DNA from 2 places in the Alkalihalobacillus pseudalcaliphilus genome. Region 1 is predicted to be linked to the other one. Evidence: a T-box and tRNA genes for the amino acid it is inferred to sense, from the RefSeq annotation. Region 1 holds a T-box; the other holds one or more tRNA genes.
What was found. A T-box is a leader RNA that pairs with one kind of tRNA and senses whether it is charged. The one in region 1 lies ahead of glyQ (glycine--tRNA ligase subunit alpha), so its partner is inferred to be a tRNA-Gly.

Region 1 (9,076 bases):
CAAAAAATTGCGATCATGTCAGATAAACCACAAACGACTAGAAACAAAGTTCAAGGAGTATATACGACTAATGAGGCGCAAGTCGTTTTTATTGATACACCTGGTATTCACAAACCTAAACATAAATTAGGCGACTTTATGATGAAAGTGGCACAAAATACGTTAAGAGAAGTAGACCTTGTCTTATATGTGATCGATGCAACTGAATCTTTTGGTCCAGGTGAAGAATTTATTATAGAACGCTTAAAAGCATCAGGAGCTAAGACTTTTTTAGTTATTAATAAAATTGATCAAATTCATCCTGAAAAACTATTAGAAGTCATTGATTTGTATCGTACGAAACTTGAGTTCCTAGAAATTATACCAATTTCTGCTCTGCAAGGTAATAATGTTGATACATTATTAGAGCAAATTATTAGTTATTTAGATGAAGGACCGCAATATTATCCAAGTGATCAAGTTACCGATCATCCAGAACGTTTTATTGTGGCGGAGTTAGTTCGTGAAAAAGTGTTACATATGACCCGTGAAGAAGTGCCGCACTCAATTGCAGTTATGATTGAACAAATTAAACGTAGGGAAAATAGTGACACCGTCTATATCGGTGCGACAATTATTGTGGAGCGTTACTCACAAAAAGGTATTGTTATTGGAAAACAAGGTAAGATACTAAGAGAAGTGGGTAAACAAGCTAGAGCGGACATTGAGGCATTATTGGGCTCGAAAGTATTCCTCGAGCTTTGGGTTAAAGTCCAAAAGGATTGGCGTAATAAAGCTACTCATTTACGGGATTATGGCTTTAGGGATGATGAATATTAAAAAAATGGGCTTTTTTATTTTCTCACTTTAACAATGGCTGTGCGAATAGCCATTGTTTTTTGATCTCACAAACAATTATAATAAATATATGTTGTAAAAAAGAAAGCAATAGTAGTTCTTTACTTTAAGATTTTCCATTGGAAGTATGTTCATTGATTTTAGCTGCTATTACCTTGTTCAAACCTAAATGTCTTACAAAACGCTCATGGCAGTGCGATCTACTTCGCCAGCAACAAACACGAAAGTGGCGTTTGCTTTTATCTTGCTGACTCTTCATTCACTTTGTTCTGGTTTTTTAAATATTTGTTGTAAGAATGATTTTATACTTGAGTATCAGCAGTACCCAGCGGGCGAGTCATGCGGAGACTCCCATGGGACGTAGTGGCAGAGCCGAAATCCACTAGCGAAGCTAGTTAGTTCGGCGCCACCCCATAGGACGCGGAGCATGATTTTCGGTAGCGACGAGTAGAACTCCGCATTCCAGCGTTAGCGAAATTCCATACAAAAATCAAAAAAAACGCGTTGTCAAGCAAATTAAATTAGTAATTATTCCATAACATGAATTGTGCAAACTAGGGTCATGATAGTGATAAGATGTGTTTTAAATGTTATCTTCAAAGAAAGGTGGAATCTGTTGTGCTCGATTTTTCTTGGAAAGTTTTTTCGATGACTGGAAATGTTGACATGTATTTGTTAATGAAAGAAATTGAACGAGATTCAGATCAGCAATTCGAACAAGAAATAACATTACTTAATGAGGATTTTAACTCACCTCCTAATCATTAAGCTCGTATTTGCACCATGTTGTTTAAAGTGGTGATTGATTATGTTACAAAAAGTAGAAGGAATTGTTATTCGTTCCTCTGACTATGGAGAAACAAATAAAATTGTTACTTTGTTTACGAAGGAATTAGGAAAGATTGGGGTTATGGCTAGAGGGGCTAAAAAACCGAAAAGTAGGGTAGCTTCTATATCGCAGCTTTTTATTCATGGTCAATATCTTATACAAAAAAGCCAAGGCTTAAGTACATTAAGTCAAGGTGAAATTATTAATACGTATAAATCTATTAGGCATGATTTATTCTTAGCAGCATATGGGAGCTATATGATTGAGTTGTTAGATCGACTTACAGATGAAAAAGAAAAGAACCCGTCGCTATTTAATCTCATTCAACAAATGTTATTTTACTTGGATGAAGGAGTAGATCCAGAAGTATTATTAAGTATTTATGAAATGAAAATGTTAGACCAAGCAGGGGCAAAACCACAAATAGATGCTTGTACTAGCTGTTCTCAACCTAATATCCCTGTAGCCTTTTCGATAAAAGAAGCAGGTTTTTTATGTGAGAAATGCCGTCACCTTGATGAATACGCCTTCATGATAAACGAAAAAACGGCTAAATTATTACGCCTATTTTATTATATGGATATGGAACGATTAGGGGTTATTTCTTTAAAAGAAACAACAAAAAAAGAAATTAGAACAATTATTTCGACGTATTATGATGAATATGTAGGAATTGCACTAAAATCAAAGAGATTTTTAAATCAACTCGAAAAATTAGGTCCGCTTTCTCCAGAAAAATAAAGAGCAGAATTAAAATCTGCTCTTTTTTTCTTATAAATTGGACTTTAAACGTTTAAGAATCTTTTGATAATCATCTTCGTCTAATCCTGGTACAAACATTTCTGGTTTTGGTTCAAAATCAGGAATAGGTGCGCCTTCGGGTGTTCCATGAATGACGCGAAGCTGCTCACCTGTTTCGGGATTTTTACCTTTCCAGATTTGATTAATATCCCGATATTCCGCTTCACCCCAAGTATAAAGGACGTTGTATAAGCCTTGGTCCATATATTTTCTTGCATGGTCAAAAGAATGATTGTCAGGGCGTGGTACAGGAAGCATCTTCCCTATTTCAACACCGGTCGCTACTTCAATAGCTTTTGCGTAAGCAATAATATGTGTGCCTCCACGAACGAGAAGGTAGCCGCAGAGCTCTCTTGCTGTTGGATTAGTTGTCATTTCATATACACGCATTTTATGAAGTCTTGCTCCGATTTCAAGACAATAATTATGCAATAAGTCTTCTACTAAAGCACCGCTCCCATGCACATAACTACCGTTCCATGGGTTCCCCATGCCGTCACCAGGAAAAGCAGTCTGTGCTGTAGTCGTAAAATGATAGGAGTACCTTTTATTTTTGCCGATTTGTAGAGGAGCTGAATCAGGTGTACCTGGGTGAGTATTACCATATGACATGAGATTAATTGTATTTGCGACCAATTCTACATGGCCAAATTCTTCAGCGGTTATACTGGCGATTAGATCATAAAAGGGTTTATATTTCTTTTTTCCGCGAAAATTAAAAGATTGGAACATGTAATTATTTAATGTGGACATTTCGCCAAATTCTCCACCTAATAACTCTTGTACAATAGAGGCACCGTCAATATCCCCGTGTTCCGGAACCGGTAAGTCAATCGCGAGTTTATTAATACGTTTCATCATGTTTGTTCAACCACCTTTCTGAACAGATTGATTGGATGACTATGATTTCTTGACAGGAAAAAACCAAATAATTTCTTGAGTACGGATGTAAAAAGGGGTGTCACCCATCTCTACAATAATATGGTCAGGGTAAACATGAGTTAGTTGACCTCTAACTGAACCTTGAGTTGTTTGAACACCAATTGTTGAATTTTCTAGGTTTGATAGGTTTTGATAAACATAAGGATCACTTAATCTCCAGTCTAACTCGCTACTCATCTTAACAACTCCTTATTTGAATATTTATCATCCCTATAAGTTTATATAAAACGGCTTTTCCAATATTCTTTGAATATCAATTAATTTATTATTGAAGGGTATCATTGACTTTGGAATATTATTTATATAAAATATATATACTACGTATGATGCGAAGAAAGAGAAGAGTACTTATTGTTTATTTATGAAAGCGAACCTAGGATAGTGGAAGCTAGGGCATAAAAGCAATAAGGAAGGCACTCTGGAGCATAACGGAAAAAGTGATTTGCGAAGTGCTTTCGCAAATAAGTAGGGTGGAACCGCGGGAAACTCTCGTCCCTATGCTGGAAGAATCAGCATAGGGACAAGAGTTTCTTTTGTGTTTGATGACTTCCATTGTTATCCATATTTTCATGTGATGTGAGAACTGAAGGAGGAAAAGCAATGAATGTACAAACGATGATTTTAACATTGCAGGAGTTTTGGTCAAAACAAAACTGTATGATTTTACAGGCGTACGACACGGAAAAAGGAGCAGGGACGATGAGTCCTTACACGTTACTGAGGACGATTGGTCCTGAGCCATGGAATGTCGCTTATGTGGAGCCTTCAAGGAGACCTGCAGACGGGCGCTACGGTGAAAATCCTAACCGCTTATATCAACATCACCAGTTTCAAGTGATTATGAAACCATCGCCACTTAATATTCAAGAGCTATATTTAGATAGCTTACGTGCACTTGGAATTAATCCACTTGAACATGACATTCGATTTGTTGAAGATAACTGGGAAAATCCGACTTTAGGCTGTGCGGGACTTGGCTGGGAAGTTTGGTTAGATGGGATGGAAATTACCCAATTTACGTATTTTCAACAAGTAGGGGGTATTGAAGCAAGTCCTGTATCAGCTGAAATTACATACGGACTAGAACGCTTAGCCTCTTACATCCAAGATAAAGAAAATGTATTTGATCTTGAATGGGTAGAAGGGTTCACGTACGGAGATATTTTCAAGCAACCTGAATACGAGCATTCAAAATATACGTTTGAAGTTGCTGATGCAGACATGCTATTTGGACTTTTTAATACGTATGAAGCCGAAGCGAAACGAGCTCTTGATGAAAACCTCGTGTTCCCAGCTTACGATTATATTTTAAAATGTTCACATGCCTTTAATTTATTGGACGCCCAAGGAGCTATATCGGTGACAGAGCGAACGGGCTATATTGGTCGAGTCAGAAATTTAGCGAGAACGGGTGCGAAGTTATACTTTGATGAAAGAGAAAGATTAGGGTTTCCTATGTTGAAAAAAGAGGAGGCTGAATCATGACGACACGTGATTTTTTATTAGAAATAGGATTAGAGGAATTACCGGCACGATTTATTACGGATTCTATGAATCAACTAGAAGAAAAAGTAACGACATGGCTGAAAGAACAGGAATTATCCTTTAATAAAATTGAGTCTTTTTCTACACCGCGTAGGTTGGCTCTTCTGATTCACGGTTTAGAAGAAAAACAACCAGATATTGAAAAAGTAGCCAAAGGGCCAGCAAAAAAAATTGCTTTAGACAAAGAAGGGAACTGGTCTAAAGCAGCACAAGGGTTTGCAAGAGGGCAAGGTGTTGACGTTTCTGAATTATTTTTCCAAGAGCTTAAGGGTGTAGAATATATTTATGCCAACACAAGAACAATTGGAAAAGAAACCATTCAATTGCTACAAGAAAACCTTCAAGACTTAATTTTGACCTTGCATTTCCCTAAAAATATGCGCTGGCATACGTATCAGCTACGTTACGCTAGACCGATTCAATGGTTAGTTGCTATATATGGTCATGAGGTTATTCCGTTCTCTATTGAAGGCGTACAAACCGCTCAAGTAACGAGAGGACACCGTTTTTTAGGTGAGGAAACGACAATAAATAATCCAAGCTCCTATAAAGAAGCCCTTAGTGCTCAATATGTTCTAGTCGATCCCAAAGAACGTAAGGGAATCATCGTTAGCCAAATTAACCAAATAGCGAAGCAGCAACAATGGAACATTCCGATTTCTACGGAGCTACTTGAAGAAGTGAATAATTTAGTTGAGTATCCAACGGCACTATTTGGTCATTTTGATGAAAGCTTTTTACAGTTACCTAAGGAAGTATTGATTACTTCTATGAGAGAGCATCAACGTTATTTCCCCGTTGAAAATGAACAAGGTGAACTTCTGCCATATTTTGTGACAGTTAGAAATGGAAATGATGCACATCTTGAAAATGTAGCGAGAGGAAATGAGAAGGTTCTTCGTGCGAGGTTAGCCGATGCAGTATTCTTTTATGAAGAAGATCAGAAAACACCAATTGAAACTTTCTTACAAAAGCTTAAAAATATCGTCTATCATGAAGAGTTAGGATCAATTGCAGATAAAGTCAAAAGGATTGAGAACCTGTCAGAGAAGTTAACAAAAGCTCTCTCTTATGATAAGGACTACACAGAGCGAACATTAAGGGTTGCAAGCATCGCTAAATTTGATTTGGTTACACAAATGGTCAACGAGTTTACAGAGCTTCAAGGAAAAATGGGTCAGAACTATGCGGAGCTCGCTGGTGAACAACAAGCAGTTGCTTTAGCAATCAACGAGCATTATCAGCCAAGGTTTGCTGGAGATCAAACACCAACGACAAAAGAGGGAGTTGTCGTAAGTATTGCCGATAAAATTGATACGATCGTTTCATGTTTTGCGATTGGATTAATTCCGACAGGCTCACAGGATCCTTATGCATTAAGAAGACAAGCAACGGGAGTTTGTCAAATTATTCTAGAGCACGAACTCGCCATCTCATTGGAAGAATTAGTTGAATGGAGCTTAGCGGATATGGAAGCTAAAGGATTATTAAAGCGTCCAAAAGCAGAGGTTCATGAAGAATTAGTAAGTTTCTTTAGGCAAAGAGTGAAGTTCTTGTTACAAGAAAAAGGTATTCGTTATGATGTCATTGATGCTGTTATTGAAACGTCAAATTATATCACGATTTTATTAGCGAAAGCCCACGTTATTATGAATCACTTAAAAGAAGAAGATTTTAAGCGTTCGGTAGAAGCGTTAAGTCGTGTAACCAATATATCTACGAAGTATCAAGGGGAAGTAAGTATTCAAACGGATAAATTCCAGAAAGAGCAAGAGAAAGCACTTTATGATTGCTATATCGAATTACAAACATCTGTTGAAACGGCGATAAAAGCTCAAAAACATGAATCCGTCTATCAGCAGTTAGCGGATACACAAGACGTCATTGATGCTTATTTTGATCATATCATGGTTATGGATCAGGATGAAGAAATTAAGCAAAATCGTTTAGCTCAAATGAAAGCATTCGCCAATGTGATTCAATCTTTTGCAGACTTCCAAAAGATCGTATTTAATTAAAGTTTTTTTCTGAACAGAAAGGAGTTTGTGCAAACCTTTCTGTTCTCTTTTGTAATTATTCCAATGATGGTGGTGAAATCATGACCGAGAAGGGAAAGAAACAATCTGTCGTTTATATTGTCTCTGACTCCGTAGGGGAAACGGCTGAACTAGTTGTTAAAGCAGCGGCAAGTCAATTCCGTGATGCTGGTTTAGAATTAAGAAGAGTCCCTTATGTGGAAGATAAACAAACCATTGCAGAAATTGTACGATTGGCAGCTGATGCCGATGCGTTGATTGCCTTTACGTTAGTCGTGCCAGAAATTAAAACATATTTACTTGATGAAGCACAGAAGGTCGGGGTCGAAACGGTAGATATCATTGGTCCTATGCTTAGTCAAATTAGTCATCTTGTGAAGACGAAGCCAAGATATGAACCTGGCCTTATTTATCGACTAGATGAAGACTATTTCCGAAAAGTTGAAGCGATCGAGTTTGCTGTTAAATATGATGACGGTCGTGATGCAAGAGGGGTAGTCAGAGCAGACATTGTTTTAGTAGGGGTTTCAAGAACTTCGAAAACACCGTTATCTCAATATTTGGCTCATAAGCGTTTAAAAGTGGCCAACGTCCCGTTAGTTCCAGAAGTGAAACCGCCGGATGAACTATTTAAAGTGTCCGCTAGTAAATGCATCGGGCTTACTATTAGTCCAGAAAAGCTCATAGACATTAGAGCAGAGAGATTAAAGGCTCTTGGTTTACAAGCAGAAGCGGCGTATGCTAATATCGATCGAATAAAAGAAGAGCTGAAGTATGCAGAAAAAATTATGGAACGGATTGGATGTCCAGTTATTGACGTCTCCAATAAGGCCGTAGAAGAAACTGCTAATCAAATATATAGTATGTTTCAAAAGAGACGATATAGTTAATAATTCCAGATGTCTGATAAGTTAATACTTTTTACTAGTCTTTTCTACAATTTATGCGTATAATAAGAAATTGTGTTGCTATTTTTTTATGACAATAATCAGGAATATTTTCGAAAAGAACAAATAAATTTAAAAAGTCAAGGTTTTTTATCAAATTTTTGGTAATGATAGTAAAAGAAATACGGATTTGACCGTTTATTTTTACTGTTCATGTAGAAGTACTAGACCTTCGACAAAAATCAACGTAATTCTTTTTCGGAATAGCAGGAAAAACGAAGGAGATGTTGAATTATTTATTATGGAGAATTTCGACAAGCACATTTATGTTGATGCCGATTCATGTCCCGTTAAAAATGAAGTGATAAGAGTAGCGGAAAAGCTGGATATACCTGTTGTTTTTGTGTCCTCTTATGCACATGAGCTCACCCTACCATCTTTTGTGAAAAAGGTAACCGTGGACGCTGACAAGGAGGCGGTAGATTTATACATTATTAACCACATCCATATAGGTGATATTTGTGTAACTCAAGACCACGCATTAGCCTCGTTACTTTTAGCAAAAGGAGTTTTTGCTTTATCTCCTAAAGGCTATGAATTTAAAGAGGAAATGATTCAGCAGCTTTTAGATTACCGTTTTTTTTCTCAAAAAGTACGAAGAATGGGAGGTAGGACAAAAGGCCCTAAAGCCTTTACGAAGGCGGATCGACAAAATTTCACGTATTCCTTAGAGAAAATCATAAAAAATAGCAGGAATATAAAAGAAAATAGCGAAAAAATATAAGACTTACAATGAATTGGTGATGACGATGGTCAATGGTCGAATTCCTGAAGAGGTCGTCGAGCAAATTCGACAAAGCTCGGATATAGTTGAGGTCATTAGTGATTTTGTTCAATTGAAGAAGCAAGGGAAGCAATACACAGGACTTTGCCCTTTTCATGGAGAGAATACACCATCTTTTTCGGTTTCTCCAGACAAACAGCTATACCATTGCTTCGGATGTGGGGCTAGTGGAAATGTTTTCTCTTTCTTAATGAACCATGAGAATTATTCCTTTTTAGAGACTGTACAAAAATTAGCAGAGCGTTCTAGAATTGAGCTCCCAGAAAATGTTCAGTCAACAGATGTGGTTAAGAATCAGCCTTATCAGGTTATGCTTGATGGACATGAGCTAGCAGCTAAATTGTATCATCACATA
Region 2 (9,076 bases), on a different contig from region 1:
TTAAAATGGAGCTGCAGCCCATTGCAACAAAAGCGACTGAATAAAGCGAGCTTGTTGCAAGAAAGCAGCTAGGTTAAACGAATGAGGTCGTTCATTTGTTTAACCCTTTTTAATGATTTCATCTTTTTTTAAACCTGTCACTGCCCCAATTAATTGAACATCAATACCGTAATCAAGCATACATTCAGCAACTTCTATTTTTGTCTTTTGTTTGGTCGTATAACGAACATATTCTAAGAGGTCGAGTAATTCCTTCTCATTAGTGGTATGATAAGATGACATAAGAATGGCTCCTTTTTTAATGGTCCTTCTTTCATTTTACAAACATACGTTCTTATTTTCAACTGTTTATCCTTCTAAAATTAAAAATAAAAAAAGTTGTAAAAAGGCTTGTCTTTTTTAATCTATTTGGGTATAATATTTTTTGTCAGTAAGGAATTAATGAAGTGGCCCGTTGGTCAAGCGGTTAAGACACCGCCCTTTCACGGCGGTAACACGGGTTCGAATCCCGTACGGGTCACCATATATTTTTTTACATACAGTTATAACTTTTGACTGTTAACAAGGAGAAGCGAGAAGATCGAGGATTAGGAAGTGTTCGAAAGAAGGAGCGTACCTCCGTACGTGACTGAAAGAGAATCACGAACTAGCCGAAGAAATTCGAAGCTAAAAGGACTGTTAACAAGGAGAAGCAAGAAGATCGAGGATTAGGAAGTGTTCGAAAGAAGGAGCGTACCCCGTACGTGACTGAAGGAGAATTACGAACTAACCGAAGAAAATCGAAGCTTATCCGCAGTTAAAATGGAGGATTAGCTCAGCTGGGAGAGCACCTGCCTTACAAGCAGGGGGTCGGCGGTTCGAACCCGTCATCCTCCACCATTTTATTTTATACACCTTATCTATGCCGGCCTAGCTCAACTGGTAGAGCAACTGACTTGTAATCAGTAGGTTGGGGGTTCAAGTCCTCTGGCCGGCATCTTTTGTGGAGGGGTAGCGAAGTGGCTAAACGCGGCGGACTGTAAATCCGCTCCCTCCGGGTTCGGCGGTTCGAATCCGTCCCCCTCCACCATTTGTTTTATTGGGCTATCGCCAAGCGGTAAGGCAACGGATTTTGATTCCGTCATGCGTTGGTTCGAATCCAGCTAGCCCAGCCATTAGAGCCATTAGCTCAGTCGGTAGAGCATCTGACTTTTAATCAGAGGGTCGAAGGTTCAAGTCCTTCATGGCTCATACTTAGAATGCTGCTTAATAGATTAAGCAGCATTTTGTTTAGCGGAAGTAGTTCAGTGGTAGAACACCACCTTGCCAAGGTGGGGGTCGCGGGTTCGAATCCCGTCTTCCGCTCCAAAAATTGAGGGGCCTTAGCTCAGCTGGGAGAGCGCCTGCTTTGCACGCAGGAGGTCAGCGGTTCGATCCCGCTAGGCTCCATATTTATATAAAACTCTAAGAATGAGGTAGTCCTTGTTCTTAGAGTTTTTTGATCGGTTTGTTAGGACTTATAGATTGGTTTGAATTGTTAGGAGCATGGAAGGAAATAGGGTCGATCATGTCGAGTTAGTGTTGGTCGACATGATGTAGGTTGAAAAAGGACCGGATCATGTCGATGAAAAGCAATGGTCGACATGATGCAGGTTAAAAAAGGACCGGATCATGTCGATGAAAAGCAATGGTCGACATGATGTAGGTTGAAAAAAGGACCGGATCATGTCGATGAGAAGCAATGGTCGACATGATGTAGGTTGAAAAAGGACCGGATCATGTCGATGAGAAGCGTTGGTCGACATGATGTAGGTTAAAAAAGGACCGGATCATGTCGATGAGAAGCAATGGTCGACATGATGTAGATTAAAAAAGGGACGGATCATGTCGATGAGAAGCGTTGGTCGACATGATGTAGGAGGAAAAAAGGCCGGATCATGCCGATGAGAAGCGTTGGTCGACATGATGTAGGAGGAAAAAAGCCGAGATCATGTCGATGAGAAGCAATGGTCGACATGATGTAAGTTAAAAAAGGACCGGATCATGTCGATGAGAAGCGTTGGTGGACATGATGTAGGAGGAAAAAAGGCCGGATCATGCCGATGGGAAGCAATGGTGGACATGATTTAGAGAGAAAAAAGGCTATAACATGTCGACATTACATAATATTTCAGAGCATCGAACAAATCTCTAAAGTTCGTCCCTTACTCACAGCTCAGCTTTTGATTCCCCTCATGTTTAATGTTTTATTTTATGATATAGCAGCAGCTGCTATATCTATCTCTATCATTACAAATGGGCACTTTATTCAATCTTGAAGAGGGTACTATGTGACTTTAGGATGAAAATTCAAATTAATCTTAAAACTTAGTTGACACATCGGATTTGTTTGAATAGAATGTCGGTATAGCTGACAACAGTTAGTATTCATTGTTTTTATACCTCCAAAAAAGTGTATCATCGAAGTGCTGAAGGTAAGTAACTTCATATTGTAAAAAGTGTCTGATTGGATCACCAAAAGCACTTTTCTTTCTGGTTATGGAAAGAGAAGTGCTTTTTTATTTTCTGGAAAAGGCGGGATTGTGATGAGGCTAATAAGATTTTTAACTTTGCTAGTAGGAGTCATGCTGATAGGAGGCTGCCAAGCTACTAGCTCGTCGAGTGAAGAGATTACTTCTATTTCGATTGGATATCAGAAGTTTGGAACTTTGAACATTTTGAAAGCGGAGGGGGCTTTGGAGGAAAGGCTGGAGGAATTAGATATTGATGTTGAGTGGCATGAGTTCCCTGCTGGGCCACAATTACTGGAGGCTTTGAATGGGGGTAGTATTGATTTTGGTCATACGGGAGAGGCGCCGCCGATTTTTTCTCAGGCTGCCAATGCACCACTTATTTATATAGGTAACGGTCCTGGTTCTCCAAAGGGCGAGGCAGTAATTGTCCAGAATGATTCTGATATTCAAGAAGTTACAGAATTAAAAGGAAGAAAGGTCGCTCTGAATCGAGGTTCAAATGTGCATTATTTGCTCGTGAAAGTACTAGAGGAATCAGGGTTAACGTTAGATGACATCGAGGTGGTTTATTTACCGCCAGCCGATGCTAGAATCGCTTTTGATCGTGGAGATGTCGATGCGTGGGTCATTTGGGATCCGTTTTATGCAGAAGCTGAGGTCAATTTAGAAGCTAGGGTGCTTCGTGATGGAACGGACCTAGTTGCAAATCGTGAATTCCTTCTCGCTGAAGAGAATTTCGCCAAAAATCATGATGATGTGATTGAAGTTATTTTAGAGGAGCTACGGGCAGTAGAGATTGAGGCGGAGGCGAATATTGAGGAGACGGCGGCATTTTTAGCCCCTGAAGTTAATATTGAGCAAGCGATTTTAAAAAAGGTGTTAGAGCGAAGAGGATTCGGAATTAAAAGAATAACAGACGATGTAAAGCTAGACCAACAGGAAATTGGCGATATCTTTTTTGAACTTGAATTAATTCCAGAGGCTATTGATATTAACGATGTCGTTTTGCCAAAATAATTGATTAATAAAATTTGGAAAGTAGGAAGGGAGTAGTGATGAATGAACGTATTATGGTTTTTGCCAACACATGGTGACGGTCGTTATTTAGGTTCTACAGTAGGAGGGCGCCCTGTCACTTATGCTTATTTAAAACAGGTGGCACAAGCGGTTGATCAGTTAGGGTATTACGGGGCGTTGCTGCCAACTGGTTCTAATTGTGAGGACTCGTGGATTACCGCAGCATCACTTATTTCGGAGACAGAGAGGATGAAGTTTCTTGTCGCGGTTCGTCCTGGGTTAATGTTACCAACCGTGGCGGCTAGGATGGCAGCGACATTGGATCGGCTCTCGGAAGGGCGTCTATTAGTCAATGTGGTTACAGGTGGAGACCCGGTTGAACTAGCGGGGGATGGTGTGCATGTAAATCATGCAGAACGGTATGAGATAACCAAGGAGTTTTTACATGTTTGGCGTCAACTGATGGACGGAAGGAAAGTTCAATTCCAAGGCCAACATTATGATATTAAGGAAGGTCAATTAAAGTTTCCGCCAAAGCAGAAGCCGTATCCAGCTTTATATATTGGAGGTTCATCTGAGGCGGCGATGGAAATAACTGCTGAACATATTGATGTTTTCTTAACATGGGGTGAATCACAAGAACAAGTAGCGAAAAAAATAGCGAAGGTAAAGGAATATGCAGCAGCGACAGGTCGAACGGTGCGCTTTGGAATTCGATTACATGTCATTGTTAGGGAAACGGAGGAGAAAGCATGGGAAGCAGCGGAGGAGCTTATCCAGTATATACGTGATGAGGATATTGAAGCGGCTCAAAAAGTTTTCTCACGTTTTGACTCTGTTGGGCAAAAAAGAATGTCTTCCTTAAACAAAGGGAGCAGGGAATCGCTAGAAGTTAGTCCGAACTTATGGGCGGGTGTAGGGCTTGTCCGAGGAGGTGCGGGTACAGCTTTAGTGGGTAGCCCAGAAATTGTTGCCGCAAGAATGAAGGAGTATGAGCAGTTGGGGATTGAAACTTTTATTCTTTCTGGCTATCCGCATCTAGAAGAGGCTTATCGTTTTGCAGAGCTCGTTTTTCCGTTGCTAGAAGTATCAAAGAAGGTTGGAGAGGATACACAATGGCTTAGCCCTTTTGGTGGAATTGCTGCAAGATAATGATGAAAATGAAGAGTGGTGATTGAATTGCGATTTGTTAAGAAAGTAGCCCCTTGGCTTTTACCGATTAGTTTATTACTTATTTGGCAGTTCTTTGCTTATTTTGATTGGATTTCTTCACGTGTTTTGCCGGCTCCCTCCGATATTGTCACTTCAGCTATTCGATTGGTTAGTAGTGGAGATATGTTTGAACATATTTGGGTTAGTACAGAACGAGCTTTGCTTGGGTTAGCGATTGGTGGGACGATCGGTTTTATATTTGGCATTCTTAATGGTGTGTCAAAAGTATCGGAGACAATCTTTGATTCTTCTATACAAATGGTTCGTAATATCCCACATCTAGCCCTCATTCCTCTCGTTATTTTATGGTTTGGGATAGGAGAGCAAGGTAAAATCTTTTTAATTGCTTTAGGTGTGTTGTTTCCCATTTATCTTAATACCTTCCATGGTATTCGATCTGTGGATAAACAATTGATTGAGATGGGGAAAAGTTACGGACTAAAGAAAGTAGCATTATTTACTCATATTATTTTACCTGGTGCACTTCCTTCGATTTTAGTGGGGCTTCGTTACGGATTAGGAATCATGTGGGTGACACTCATTGTCGCAGAAACCATCTCTGCTCATGCAGGTATTGGGTATTTAGCGATGGATGCCCGTGAATTTATGCAGCTAGACGTTGTCATGTTAACGATTATTTTGTATGCATTATTAGGTAAATTGTCAGATTGGATTGCAAAATTATTAGAGTACCGCTTTTTAAAATGGAATCCGAGTTATCAAAAATAAGGAGGCGTTATTATGAGTGACCAACCTTCTTCTTTGCAAGTGAACCATGTCGCAAAATCCTTTGTTAAGGAAGAGGTTTTGAAAAATATTAACTTAGCTATCGAACCGGGGGAATTCGTCTCAATTGTTGGTAAAAGTGGATGTGGCAAGTCAACTTTACTTCGTTTGTTAGCTGGTTTGGATGAAGTGACGAGTGGCGTTATTCAATTAGGAGAGAAAAGGATAGAAGGAATTCAGGAAGAGGTACGTATCGTTTTTCAAAATGGTCGATTGTTGCCGTGGAAAACCGTATTAGATAATGTTGGCTTAGGACTTAAAGGAGATTGGAAAAAAAGAGCCATTCAAGCTTTGAAGAGCGTCCAATTAGAAGAAAAGCAAAACGAATGGCCGGCCTTATTATCAGGGGGTCAGCAGCAAAGGGTATCATTAGCTCGTGCCCTCATGCATCAGCCTTCCATTATGCTATTGGATGAACCGTTGGGTGCATTAGATGCATTAACTCGCTATGAAATGCAAAATTTAATAGAGAGGTTATGGATAGAACAGGGATTTACAGCCGTTCTAGTCACACATGACATTGAAGAAGCTGTAGCCTTATCAGACCGAGTTATTTTGATAGAGGATGGTATCGTTGCTTTTCAACAAAAAGTCCGATTGCCAAGACCACGTAATCGAACAAATCCAACATATACTCAATTGGTTGATACGCTTTTGCGTCGTGTCCTAGAAGAGGGTGACTCAATCTCGATCGCGGAAGCTTGAAGCGACCAGGAAATGTGATACCGGTCATGAGGAATGATCAGTGTAAAGGGCGGCATGTCGTTTGGATATGAAAAGATTGTAACCCTCGTTATGACATAAGGTAGCTGAGGTTGTTATAAAAGGGAAGTAAAGGTATCTTCGAGCTGAAAATAGCTACAAAGATGCCATTAAGACCCTTATAATCATGAAATAAAGGGTTTTCTCCACAAAAAGTTAGTAAGAATGAGAGTGGTTCAATGCAATGCCTCCGAACCCTTGCCAAAAGAATTACTAAAATAGAGAGCCGGTATGCTTTTATTCAGACTGCCCCACCTGTAGCCTTTTTGCATGAACAATTTAAAACCCGTCGACATTCATTTGTCGACGGGTTTTAAGCTTTTTATTATCGTCTTTTCATATATCGTTCATGGATTCATAGTAGGATTTGTGCTGTTAAGAGGTGCGTGCCACAGTGTTGTGATATTCATGAATTAACAAATCTAATTGCTGGCTGCAAGCGATCATGTCTGTTGATTGCAGGTCAGTATGAAGGGCCATTTTATTGAGCTTATCACGACTCTCTTCAATGTCAATTAATAGTCTCTCGACTGATTTATTATTCTTCATCGCTGTGATCCCCCTTGCAATATTAGTGAATTCATATTCTTGCTTGTGAATCTATTTCCCGAATTATCTTATTAATAAACATAAAAAGGAAGAAATTTAGAAAAAACATGGTAAAATAAAAATAAGTGAAACTTGTGTCCGATTTGTACGTAAACGATAGTAGAGAAATTAGGGGATTTGCAATGGATCAATTAGTGAAAAGGATTATACGCGAAGTAAAAAAAGGTGATGAACAAGCATTTGCCGAACTAGTCGAGCTTTTTAAAGATAAAGTATACCAGGTAGCTTATCGCATGGTTGGGAATTCTTATGAAGCCCAAGATGTTGCTCAAGAAGCTTTTTTGCGAGCCTATACAAATATTGAGCAATATGATGTGAATCGGAAATTCTCTACGTGGTTATTTAGAATAGCGACAAATGTGGCGATTGATAAGTTGAGAAAGAAAAAGCCTGATTATTATTTGCAAGAAGAGGTACAAGGAGCAGAAGGTTTAACCTATGAATCCCAGATAACTTCTGATGAAGCACTACCTGAAGATCAGGTTGTGACTTTAGAATTACAGGAATGGGTTCAGGATGAAATTAACAAGCTACCTCCAAAGTACCGGACCGTTATTATTCTTAAATATATGGAAGACTTATCGTTAAAAGAAATATCCGACATACTAGATATGCCTGTTTCCACTGTGAAAACAAGAATTCATCGTGGTCGGGAAGCTTTAAGAAAACGGATGAAGGATTTATAAGGGGGTGGATGGTATGCAATGTGAACCTAAATACAACGAATTAATTGATAAATATTTTGATGAAGAAGTGACAAGCCAGGAAAAGCTTGAGTTATACAGACATATTGAGAAATGTGCAACTTGCCGTGAGCATGTCATTCAATTAAGGAAAGCCATCGCCTTTGTTCAAAGTGCTTCTCATATTGAGGCGCCGGCTGATTTTACGAAAAATGTTATGGCTAGTTTACCGAAGAAAAAGACAACGTCTAAATGGAAATTCCAGCTACGAAAACACCCATTAATGACGGCTGCTGCTGTTTTCTTTCTCCTCATGACGGCTAGTGTATTTTCGATGTGGTTCGATAAACAAGAAGGAATATCAGTGAGTGGTCCAGGAAATGTCGTCGTTGACCATGAATCAGGGCAAGTGATTGTACCTGAAGGAGTTGTGGTAAAAGGCGACTTAACCGTTCGAAATGGTGAATTAGTTGTAGATGGTGAAGTCCAAGGCGATGTCTTGCTTGTGAATAGTAAGCCATATATGGCCTCCGTTGGAAATGTGACAGGTGAAATTAGTGAGGTTAACCAAGTGTTAGAGTGGATTTGGTATCATGTAAAGACATTTTTCACGGAAGTCATTTCAATTACGAATCGATAAAAACGGATGAAATAAGTCTAAGTATATGGCAGGCATATATTTATATAGGGGGATCTCTGAGTGATAAACAGAGGTCTCCTTATTTTTGGATTTATCTTTGAGATGGGTACATGTAATAGAATCATCAATTTGTGGGTGTTTTCTATGTGAAATGGCATGCATCTGGACTATTGCGGCCGCAACGCGAGCTGTTTTCCCGTTGAAGTGGCTGTATATTCTCTTTTACGGTCACATCACACAAAGTTTCCCTATTGAAGTTGGCTGCATCGTATGCCATTTTCCATTTGATGTGAATCATACTATCACTTCGACTTTTTTTCACGCTCCGAAGTGGGGAAATAGGGCTACTTTTTAGGTTTGTCAAGGGAAAATATGCTATAATTGATGGTAGAGGAAAAATTAGGATGTTTCATCCTGTTTTTGTTCATACTAGATTGTAACCGTCACTTTCACATGAGTGTTACACGTTTTTACGAAGCTTTTCCTTGACATTGGAGGGGAATCAAGTATCGAGTGCTCATTTTTTGTGATAGAATGCTTATGAATAGCAAGTAAGACCTGACACTAGAATTTTTCTACATAAATGAGGCGACGGAGGGTGGCCATGTTTCCGTTTTTTGAGGATATTGTGATCTTAGAATATTTAGGGCAAATTGTAGATATTTTGCTCGTTACATATGTGATATATAAATTAATTATGATTATTAGAGGGACAAGAGCCGTACAGCTTTTAAAAGGAATTACCATTATCCTTGCGATCTGGTTCCTAAGTCGCTTTTTAGGGTTGCGTACACTTGAATTTATTATGACGCAAACGGTGACGTATGGGGTATTAGCTATTATTATTATATTCCAACCGGAGTTGCGAAGAGCAC

Region 2: it has a tRNA-Gly gene. The T-box ahead of glyQ (glycine--tRNA ligase subunit alpha) is inferred to sense a tRNA for this amino acid. The anticodon was not compared.

Annotation. Positions count from the first base shown of each region.
Region 1 covers NZ_JAQQWS010000001.1:908,415-917,490, reverse strand. The annotation lists gene era (GTPase Era) at 1-819, shown strand, start outside; gene PQ479_RS04480 (YqzL family protein) at 1,456-1,605, shown strand; gene recO (DNA repair protein RecO) at 1,646-2,407, shown strand; gene PQ479_RS04470 (manganese catalase family protein) at 2,438-3,328, opposite strand; gene PQ479_RS04465 (YuzF family protein) at 3,368-3,586, opposite strand; T-box leader at 3,732-3,909, shown strand; gene glyQ (glycine--tRNA ligase subunit alpha) at 4,010-4,894, shown strand; gene glyS (glycine--tRNA ligase subunit beta) at 4,891-6,972, shown strand; gene PQ479_RS04450 (pyruvate, water dikinase regulatory protein) at 7,053-7,880, shown strand; gene PQ479_RS04445 (YaiI/YqxD family protein) at 8,179-8,661, shown strand; gene dnaG (DNA primase) at 8,687-9,076, shown strand, end outside.
Region 2 covers NZ_JAQQWS010000013.1:66,138-75,213, reverse strand. The annotation lists gene PQ479_RS18875 (hypothetical protein) at 100-282, opposite strand; tRNA gene PQ479_RS18870 (tRNA-Glu) at 449-523, shown strand; tRNA gene PQ479_RS18865 (tRNA-Val) at 804-879, shown strand; tRNA gene PQ479_RS18860 (tRNA-Thr) at 904-976, shown strand; tRNA gene PQ479_RS18855 (tRNA-Tyr) at 985-1,069, shown strand; tRNA gene PQ479_RS18850 (tRNA-Gln) at 1,080-1,154, shown strand; tRNA gene PQ479_RS18845 (tRNA-Lys) at 1,158-1,230, shown strand; tRNA gene PQ479_RS18840 (tRNA-Gly) at 1,273-1,347, shown strand; tRNA gene PQ479_RS18835 (tRNA-Ala) at 1,356-1,428, shown strand; gene PQ479_RS18830 (sulfonate ABC transporter substrate-binding protein) at 2,565-3,509, shown strand; gene ssuD (FMNH2-dependent alkanesulfonate monooxygenase) at 3,552-4,661, shown strand; gene ssuC (aliphatic sulfonate ABC transporter permease SsuC) at 4,689-5,450, shown strand; gene PQ479_RS18815 (ATP-binding cassette domain-containing protein) at 5,463-6,212, shown strand; gene PQ479_RS18810 (aspartyl-phosphate phosphatase Spo0E family protein) at 6,645-6,818, opposite strand; gene sigW (RNA polymerase sigma factor SigW) at 7,001-7,564, shown strand; gene PQ479_RS18800 (anti-sigma factor family protein) at 7,578-8,201, shown strand; gene cdaA (diadenylate cyclase CdaA) at 8,806-9,076, shown strand, end outside.